DNA from 3 places in the Pseudomonas guariconensis genome. Region 3 is predicted to be linked to each of the others. Evidence: riboswitches for the same ligand, from Rfam matches in the RefSeq annotation. Region 3 holds a riboswitch; each other region holds the start of a gene.

Region 1 (3,267 bases), 140 kb from region 3:
TGCAATCCGGCGCCGCTGAGCTGCAGCGACTGCGCGATCGTTTCCAGGCACGGCTCTCCGCCGCTCAGGGCAAGGCGTACCTGAGCGTCCACCTCGTCCAGCAGGTTGCGCCGTTGATCGCGTGCGCCCAAGCGCCGGAGCACGTCCTGGACCAGAAACAGCAGATTGGCATCGCGCTCCGGCATGATCTGGTCCTTCAGGTCGGTCTTGGGTACCAGCATCGAATTACAATTGCGATCGAAATAGACAGGCGCGCCGAACGCCCGCTGATGGGCTTGCCCGTCTAGTGGGCGCGCGTGCTCGAAGCTGACTGCAAATGGCGCCCAGTCCTTGCCCAATACGTGGCGCATCAGGTTCAGCACCATGCCCATGGTCAATTCGGCATCCTGCCGGCGCTCCAGGATGGCGCTGTGCCGTACCTGATAATCGAAGCGATAGCACTCGCCGCAGTCGGCCAGCCGTATCAAGGTATCGTGCTGATGATAAGGAAACGCTGCCGCGAAATTGCGCAAGGCCTCCTCCAACGTACTGGAAAACAACCCGACATAGCCCAGCAGCCCCAAGGCTTGAGGCTGAAACTGCAGACCGTAATGCAAACCGAAATTGTCGCAGTGCGATTGGCGGGCTGCCTCCTCGAGCACCTGGCAGTAATTGGTGAGCGGCAGGCTGAGTGTGGGTTGGCGCAGGCTTTCAGGATTGACGCCGGCACGTCCCAGCACCAGGTCGATGTCACCCCCAACTTCCGTCACGAACCCCTCCAGCCCACTGGCAGCGGCCGACAGGACGCCGAGGTTGCCCGCGACTGGCGAAACGGTGCAGCAGTGCAGTGGAGAACTCATGGTCTATTCCAGTCCGAATTCGTAGATTCGGTAATGCAAATGCTGTGCCCTCGTATCGCCCTCTAAAACAGCCCCTTGCAGTCGAATAGCTTTCAGAGACCGCCCTGGGCTTGGGGCAATGGGTAACATCGCGTAACAATCAGTCACGCAAGAAAGCCGGCAAAGCCAGAACGCCCTGTTCGGTTGACTGACCCGTCCATTAATGCTCAGATGCGCCCCAGTTTCAGGTGTCCCCTGCCGCCGTGCCGGGGATTAAACGGGAAGCCGGTGCCTCGCCTTGCGCGATCAGTCCGGCGCTGCCCCCGCAACGGTAAGCGAGCGATGCATTCGATACACCACTGTGCCGCCGGCATGGGAAGGTGAATGCCTCAAGCCCCTCGCAAGCCCGGAGACCGGCCTGTCACCTCTGTTGGCAACACCCGCGGTGGGCGGGCGCGGGCCGTCTTGGGCAGGCCACTGTCCGCGATTTCCTTGCGCGCCGTCTCCAGTCGGGCTTCATTCACCCCCGGTACGGTTGGTCTGCATGTCATCCCCTACCCTACGTCTGGAAAGCGTGCACTGGGCTCCCTCGCCCGGCGGTCAACGCCTGCTCGACGACATCGACCTGCAAGTCCACCCCGGTGAATTCGTCGGCCTGATCGGCCCCAATGGCAGCGGCAAGACCAGCCTGTTGCGCTGCGCCTATCGCTTTACCCGACCCGATGGCGGGCGCGTGCTGCTGGAAAACGAAGACATCTGGCAACAGTCCCCACGCTGGGTCGCCCAGCGCGTGGCAGTGATGCTGCAGGAGTTCCCCGAAGATTTCGGCCTGAGTGTGCGCGACGTGGTCGCCATGGGCCGAACCCCGCACCAAGGTTGGTTCGACAGCCATGACGACCAGGCATTGATCGATGCCTGCCTGCAGCGACTAGGCCTGCATGCCCGAGCCGACCAGGGCTTTGCGCCGCTATCCGGCGGTGAGAAGCAACGTGTATTGCTGGCTCGGGCACTGGTGCAGCAACCGCGCTTGTTGATCCTGGACGAGCCGACCAATCATCTCGACCCACGTTACCAACTGGCCTTGCTCGAACACCTGCGTGGGACTGGTCTAGGCCTGTTGGCGAGTTTCCACGACCTGAACCTGGCCGCAGCCTTCTGCGATCGCCTGTATGTGCTCGATGCAGGTCGCATCGTCGCGCAAGGGACACCGGAGCAAGTGCTGACCGAGCACCGCCTGGCGCAAGTCTTTGGTGTTCGCGCCCTGGTCGATCGCCACCCATTGGCGCCCCACCCACGTATTACCTGGATCACCCCCGCATGAAGCGACGCCTGACTCATCTGGCCCTGCTCGCCGCCCTGCCCTTCGCAGCCTGGGCTGACAGTTACCCCGTCACCGTGCGCAGTTGCGAGCGCGACATCACCTTCACCCAAGCGCCCCAGCGGGCTGTGAGTCACGACATCAACCTCACCGGGATGCTGCTGGCACTGGGGCTGCGCGAGCGGATGGTCGGCTACAGCGGTGTCAGCGGTTGGAAGACCCTCGACCCGTCCCTGCGTGAGGCCTTGACCGGCCTTCCTGAACTTGCACCGCGCTATCCGTCGCCGGAGAACCTTCTTGATGCCCAGGCCGACTTTCTGTTCGCTGGCTGGGGTTACGGCATGAACGTGGGCGGCCCGCTGACGCCGCAGACCCTCGCACCGCTGGGCATCCCCGTGTATGAATTGAGCGAATCCTGCTCATGGATCATGCCCCGGCGCCAGGCAAGCCTGGAGGACCTGTACCAGGACCTGCTCAACCTGGGGCGCATCTTCGACGTTCAACCGCGGGCCAACGTGCTTGTCGAGCATCTGCAGCAGCGCGTTGCGCAGGTCCACGCGCAACTGGCCCCAGTGCAACACAAACCCCGCGTCTTTCTCTACGACAGCGGCGAAGACCGCCCCACCACTTCTGGCCGACTCGGCATGCCCCAGGCACTGTTTGAGGCCGCTGGTGCCGACAACGTAATGGCCGACGTGAATGCCAGCTGGACCCAGGTCAATTGGGAGAGCGTCGTGGCGCGGGATCCGGAAGTGATCGTCATCGTTGACTACGGGCCGACGAGTTGGGCGCAAAAACGCGATTTCCTGCTCAATCACCCCGCCTTGAGCGAGGTAAAGGCCATCCGCGAGCGCCGCTTCGTAGTGCTGTCGTACCTGCAGGTCACCCCATCGGTGGACAACGCAAGTGCCATCGAGCAATTGGCTGCGGCCCTGCATCCGCAACTGTTCGCCAAGGCAACGCACTGATGCCGGTTCGTAGCCCAGGGGGCTATCGCCTGCTGATGTCGCTGCTGCTGATCGGTGTGCTGTTCTCTTGCCTGCTGTCCCTGGGCTTTGGCGCGGCCCATGTGCCGCTGGCGAAGGTCACGGGCATCACGCTGTATCAGTTGGGTATGACCGATATGGGCGA
Region 2 (3,267 bases), 1.3 Mb from region 3:
CGCATCGGCGCGTTGCTGGCCAGGGCGTGGTGGTGCAGTTCGGGATAGCCGCCAGGCAGGTAAAGGCTGTCCACGGACGGCAACGCCTGATCGTGTACAGGAGAAAAAAACACCAACTCCGCACCCAGCGCACGCAGCAAATCGAGGTTGGCGCCATAGGTGAAGGCAAAGGCTTCATCCCGGGCCACGCCAATGCGCACACCCGCCATGCACGGCAGCGCCTGTGCAGTTGTGGGGGCGGCGAATACCACCGGGGGCGGCAAGGCGGCATCACAGCTTTCGCCCAGGGCCTGAGCAGCGGCGTCCAGGCGCAGGTCCAGATCGTTGAGTTCACTGGCCTGGACCAATCCCAGGTGACGGCTGGGCAGCTCGATGCCGCGCTCGCGGGACAGCCCGCCATACCAGCGCAAGCCTTCAGTGAGGCTGCCTTCGAGCAACTGTGCATGACGCAGGCTGCCGACCCGGTTGGCCAGCACGCCGGCAAAGGGCAGGTCGCGCTGGTAGTGCGCAAGGCCCAGGGCCAGGGCACCGAAGGTCTGCGCCATGGCTGTGCCATCGATCACCGCGAGCACTGGTACGCCGAAGTGGCGCGCAAGGTCCGCGCTCGATGGCGTGCCATCGAACAACCCCATGACCCCTTCGATCAGGATCAGGTCGGCATCGCCTGCCGCCTCCCAGAGCAGACGCCGACTCTCGTCAGCCCCGATCATCCACAGGTCGAGTTGGTACACCGGCGCGCCGCTGGCGCGCTCGAGGATCATCGGGTCGAGAAAATCTGGCCCGCACTTGAACACTCGGACCTTACGGCCAAGGTTGCGGTGCAGGCGCGCCAGGGCAGCGGTGACAGTAGTCTTGCCCTGGCCAGAAGCGGGTGCCGCGATCAGCACCGCCGGACAATACCGGGGCTGGCTCATAGCTCCACGCCCTTCTGGGCACGGATGCCAGCCTGGAAGGCGTGCTTGATCACGCCCATCTCGGTGACGGTGTCGGCCAGCTCGATCATTTCGGGCTTGGCGGCGCGGCCGGTGACGATCACGTGTTGCATCGGCGGGCGGGCCTGCAGATCCGACAGCACTTGGTCGAGGTCCAGGTAGCCGTGCTTGAGGGCGATGTTCAGCTCGTCCAGCACCACGAACTGTACCGAAGGGTCCTGCAACAGCTGGCGCGACACCGCCCAGGCGGCTTCGGCGGCGGCGATGTCACGTTGGCGATCCTGGGTCTCCCAGGTGAAGCCCTCTCCCATGACGTGGTAGCGCACCTGTTCGGGGAAGCGGCGGAAGAACAGCTCTTCGCCTGTGCTGTCACGGCCCTTGATGAACTGCACCACGCCGCACTGCATGCCATGCCCCATGGCGCGGGCGAGCATGCCGAAGGCCGAGCTGCTCTTGCCTTTGCCATTGCCGGTGAGCACCAGCAGCAGGCCGCATTCATTGGGGGCATTGGCGATGCGCTCGTCGATGATCGCCTTCTTGCGCTGCATGCGCGCCAGGTGGCGTTCGTCGCGTTCGGTGGATTCGCTCATCAGGATTCTCCGCAAGCTGTCGACGCGCACGGAAGGCGACGACAGGTCGATAGACAGGCAGACGGAGAACGCGCAGAGGCCGCGGCAGAAGGCCACGGTGCACCGCGCATCACCCTCCGTGATGCCGTTGGCAGTGACAGGCCGGTCTCCGGGCTCGTGAGCAGGGCCTTGGCCCATGGATCGCGCGCCTTCCCGGATACCTGTATCCAGTGGCCCTGCACGACCTTTGACTCACCTACCGTTGCGGGGGCAGCGCCGGATTCGCGCCTTGCTGGCGCCCACCGGCTTCCCAGTTTCACCCTGCCCAACCGAAGGCTGGCAGAGCACCTGAAACACGCCGCGAAGGTTAGAGGGTTGGGGCGGGAGCGTCAATGAAGCGCGCCCGAGGCAATGCTCGACTTCATGGCTTGTGCCGGACGTGCAGCAGTGATATCACATAGCCATCAGTGTTCGGCAATGCGATCGAAACTATAAGGAGAGCGCAGCATGCGAGGCCTGATCATCAACAACCAGAACCTGGAATTCCTGCGACCGGCCCTGGAAGGCTGGATCGAGTGCATCGACCGCTTCAACCAGGTACATGGCGATAGCGAGGCGCCCTACTGGCACGGCGCGGCCACCAACAGCGGACTGCTCGCAGCCGCCGCCTGGCAGGCCGAACAGGTCGCCTTGGCGCACTATCCCAGCAAGAAGCAACGCGACGAAGGCGAACGCGAAGGCCGCTGCGACCTGTCGATCAGCACCGCCGAGCAATCCGTTCATCTACATGTCAGCCAACGCTGGCCGCGCATCGCCCGCCTGGACCTGGCCACTGCCCTGCAGGAAACCGCCACTCTCGCCCGCCCGATCGCCTACCCCAGCCAGCTCAAGGCCGGCGCGTTGTTCGTCAGCCCCTGGAAGGCCGGGCAGCACGCCAGTCCCGAGGAGCTGCAAGACTTGGTCGACGACCTGCAAAAACACACAGCCTGCGCCATCGCCTGGCATTTCCCCTACGCCTACCGTTCGCTGCACAACGAACTGGGGCAGTATTTCCCTGGGGTGGCATTGTTGCTCAAGCAGGCGTAGGCAAGCCGATGAGCCCACGCGGAAGCCATCCGGCGGTCGCTAGGCCCATTCGCCTGGAGTGAACCTACCCCGACGCATCCGACTCTCAATTCTCACAAGCCAATGAGGATTGCGAGCATGGACAGGATGCGTATCGCGATGGTGTTGGCCCTGAGTGCCAGCCTAAGCGCCTGCGGCGAGTCCGCGCGCCTGGAGGTCAGCGACGGCTTCGGCCCCTCGCCTCGCCTGCCCGAGCCCAACAAGACCCTGATCCCGACCGTCAACATCGCCCCGGCGACCGGCTGGCCGGACGGCGCCACGCCGACGGCCGCCGCGGGCACCCGAGTGGTGGCCTTCGCCAGGGACCTCGATCACCCACGCTGGCTCTACGTACTGCCCAATGGCGATGTCTTGGTGGCCGAAACCAATGCCCCGCCCAAGCCCGAGGACGGCAAGGGCCTGCGCGGCTGGGTAATGGGCAAAGTCATGGAGCGTGCCGGTGCCGGGGTCCCCAGCGCCAATCGCATCACCCTGCTGCGCGATGCCGACCATGATGGTGTCGCCGAGGTGCGCAGTACGTTCATCGAAGGGCTCAACTCCCCCTTCGGCATGACCTTGGTAGGCAAGGACCTCTATGTGGCCGACACTGACCGGCTGTTGCGCTTTCACTACGAGGAAGGCGCGATGCAGATCCGCGCCGA
Region 3 (3,267 bases):
AGTCCTGGTCCGGCCAGGTGGCGCGATGAATGACGGCGACCGGGCAGTCCGGCCCGTAGTGTGGCAACAGTTCGGTGACGATACGCTCGAGGTGTTTCACGCCCAGGTGGATCGCCAAGGTGCTGCGGTGGCGGGCCAGGTCGGCCAACTGTTCGCCAGCTGGCATGGGCGAGCTGTCGCCATAGCGGGTGAGAATCACCGTCTGGGCGAGCTCCGGCAAGGTCAGCTCGCAGCCGAGCAGGGCGGCGCTGGCGGCGGTGGCGGTAACACCCGGAATGATCTGATAGTCGATGCCCAGTTCGCGCAGATGACGTATCTGCTCGCCGATGGCGCCATACAGACTGGGGTCGCCGCTGTGAACACGGGCCACATCCTGGCCATTTTCGTGGGCGCGGCGCAGGGCTTCGATGATCTGCTCCAGGTTCAGTTCGGCGCTGTTGATCACCGTCTCGGCGCTGTGTCCCTCCAATACAGCTGGCGGAACCAGGGAGCCGGCATAGATGATGACCGGGCATTGGCGGATCAGACGTTGCCCCTTGACCGTGATCAGCTCCGGATCGCCGGGCCCGGCACCGATGAAATAGACCGTCATGGGAAATCCTTGCAGATAGGCAGTAATGTGGACGCGATTATCAGCCACGGGCCAGGGCAAGAGTAGCCTGGCCCAGCACCTGGCGTGTCACCAGCAAGCGCGAGGTGCCGAGCGATCGTGCGGCCAGTGCCAGGGCTGCGCTTTCAGCGACGCCCCAGCAGCCGCTGTAGGCGTAGGCAACGGGTGAGCGATGGCTGAGCTGCGGTTCGAAGGGCTGTAGCTCGGTGGCCGGGAACACCACCAGGGGGATGCCCAGCCGTTCGGCTAGGGCCTGCAACCCAGGTTCATCGAATTTGAGATCGATACTGGCAAGGCCAACCAGATGATCGGCGCACAGGCGGTGTGTGACCAGGGTCGTGCGCAGCAACTGCTCCAGGGTTTCGACCGGGCAGCCCTTGCGGCAGCCGAAGCCGGCATAGAATACCGGCTCGGACCAGGCGTTGCGCATCAGGCCTGGTTGGCTCGGCGATAAAGCCAAGCGCTGAGCAGGCCAAGGGCGAGCCAGAACGCGGCGTTGGTCAGCCAGGAGGCGAGCTTGAATTGGGCCACCAGTGCTTGCGGTGCCAGACTTTCATGCACCGGTGGTTGTGGTGCGCCGATCACGTGTGGCACCACCAGCAAAGCGACGCCCAGCACCTTGAGCAGCCAATGGTGGGTAAACACCACCAGCGCAAGACCCGCGGCCGTGGCGGCTGCAGTGCCGATCCACCAGCTCTGGCGTTGCCCCAGGTCGGCGGCGGCTGTGCCTGGCAGCTCCGGTGGCAACCCCAGTGTGGGTGCCAGGCAGAACACAGCAAAACCCGCCAGCCCCCACAGTGCGCCGGTCATCACTCGGTTTGGCTCGCGCAGGCTGTACAGCGCGGCGAGGATCAGCGCGAAACCGACCGCCACCACGAGGTTGCCGCCGGTGGTGGCGAGCAAACGCTGCCAGCCATCCTCCGGTGCCCAGGCCGCTGGGTCATGGGAATGCGCTGCGACGGGGCTGTCGTGCTCATGTTGCTCGGGGACAGCGCTCTCGAAAGTTTCTGCCTGGAGAATCAACGGGCTGACCCACAGACTTTGCAGCACGGTCAGCAATAGAGCGGCGAGCAGCCCGCTGAAACCTGCGGTACGGGCGATACGCTTGATCATGCAGGTGTACTCAATGGCAAGGGAAGGCGGCGCTGTGGCGGGTATCGTGGGCGGCATTGTGCACCGCCTCGATGTGCGAGAAACCTGCGAAATAGACCAGGCACAGGCCCAGCAGGCTGGCACCGACGGCAATGACGACACGTTGGCTGAGGCTGACGGGAGTGGCGATGCTGTGTTTGGTGCTGGTGATCGGCATGGTGCGTTCCTCTGCTGTTTATAGGCGGCGGACACGCGCGTCGTTCCGGGCACGATTGACCCAGAAGAGGTGACAGCGCCCGCCCACCGCGGGGTGTTCTATTAACGTCAGGCCGGTCTCCGGGCTTGCAAGGAGGAGCAGGGCTCCTGGAAAGCATCACCTTCCCATGCCATACGACGCGGCACAGTGGTCAAGATGCTTCGCTCGCTTACCGTTGCGGGGGCAGCATCGGCTTGGTTACCGATTTCCCGTTTCACCCCTTGGGGGGCACCTGAACGCAAGGTGCAAGCAAAGCATGGGGGCGCCATGGCGTCAATCTGCAAGGTTGCGGTGGCCGCGCCCTCAGCGGGCCAGGTGGTGAAAGGTCGAGCTTGGAATACACCTAGGAGTTCCTCGTGGGCGAACCCGCACCCGCAGGCCAGGGCGACTGTTCCAAAGGGCTGTCCGCAAACACTGACGCGCCATGGTTGACCGCCTGCCGGCCACTGCGTAGCCTTGCCGATTCGAGGTTCTCCGGCATTGGCCGGAGCTAAGACGGGAACGCGGTTCAAGCCGCGGCTGCCCCCGCAACTGTAGGCACCAACCCGGATCGACACAGCCACTGCGCCCAGGCGCGGGAAGGCGTCGTTCCACCGGCACGGCCGGTAAGGTGCAAGCCAGGAGACCTGCCTCGAGACGATTTCGACTTTCAACCGGGCGGGGTGATCCGGTGGCGAACAGGCCCGGCCAGCAAGGCTCGCGGCACTCGTCCTGCATGCCCGCGCCATCCTGCCAAGGGCATCGCGACATGAAAACACTGGCCAAGCTCCCCGTCACCATCGTCACTGGCTTTCTCGGCTCGGGCAAAACCACTTTGCTGCGTCACATGCTGGACAACGCCCAGGGGCGCCGTATCGCGGTGATCGTCAACGAATTCGGTGAACTGGGCATCGATGGCGAAATTCTCAAGCAGTGCAGCATTGGCTGCACCGAGGAAGAAGCCAGCGGCCGGGTCTACGAACTGGCCAACGGTTGCCTGTGCTGCACCGTGCAGGAAGAGTTCTTCCCGGTGATGCGCGAGTTGGTGGCCCGCCGCGGCGACCTGGACCACATCCTCATCGAAACCAGCGGCCTGGCCCTGCCCAAGCCGTTGGTGCAGGCCTTCCAGTGGCCAGAAATCCGCAATGCTTGCACCGTCGATGCGGTCATCACCGTGGTCGACAGCCCGGCCGTGGCCGCAGGGACCTTCGCGGCGTACCCGGACCAAGTGGACGCTCAACGCAAGCTCGACCCCAACCTTGATCATGAGTCGCCTCTGCACGAACTGTTTGCCGACCAACTGGCCAGCGCCGACCTGGTGGTGCTGAAC

Evidence for each region. Region 3 has a riboswitch for cobalamin ahead of AB1N67_RS12780 (CbtB domain-containing protein). Riboswitches for the same ligand answer to the same signal wherever they lie in the genome.
Region 1: linked by a shared signal. The riboswitch ahead of AB1N67_RS12095 (ABC transporter ATP-binding protein) and the one ahead of AB1N67_RS12780 (CbtB domain-containing protein) in region 3 are both predicted to bind cobalamin.
Region 2: linked by a shared signal. The riboswitch ahead of cobO (cob(I)yrinic acid a,c-diamide adenosyltransferase) and the one ahead of AB1N67_RS12780 (CbtB domain-containing protein) in region 3 are both predicted to bind cobalamin.

What each region holds. Positions count from the first base shown of each region.
Region 1 is NZ_CP162012.1:2,647,003-2,650,269, forward strand. Features, by position in the region: gene AB1N67_RS12090 (AraC family transcriptional regulator) at 1-839, opposite strand, end outside; cobalamin riboswitch at 1,048-1,255, shown strand; gene AB1N67_RS12095 (ABC transporter ATP-binding protein) at 1,363-2,139, shown strand; gene AB1N67_RS12100 (ABC transporter substrate-binding protein) at 2,136-3,104, shown strand; gene AB1N67_RS12105 (iron ABC transporter permease) at 3,104-3,267, shown strand, end outside.
Region 2 is NZ_CP162012.1:4,038,178-4,041,444, forward strand. Features, by position in the region: gene AB1N67_RS18725 (cobyrinate a,c-diamide synthase) at 1-914, opposite strand, end outside; gene cobO (cob(I)yrinic acid a,c-diamide adenosyltransferase) at 911-1,522, opposite strand; cobalamin riboswitch at 1,644-1,868, opposite strand; gene AB1N67_RS18735 (hypothetical protein) at 2,009-2,587, shown strand; gene AB1N67_RS18740 (sorbosone dehydrogenase family protein) at 2,705-3,267, shown strand, end outside.
Region 3 is NZ_CP162012.1:2,786,492-2,789,758, reverse strand. Features, by position in the region: gene cobM (precorrin-4 C(11)-methyltransferase) at 1-592, opposite strand, end outside; gene AB1N67_RS12790 (cobalamin biosynthesis protein) at 633-1,040, opposite strand; gene AB1N67_RS12785 (CbtA family protein) at 1,040-1,723, opposite strand; gene AB1N67_RS12780 (CbtB domain-containing protein) at 1,734-1,919, opposite strand; cobalamin riboswitch at 2,012-2,209, opposite strand; cobalamin riboswitch at 2,409-2,607, shown strand; gene cobW (cobalamin biosynthesis protein CobW) at 2,707-3,267, shown strand, end outside.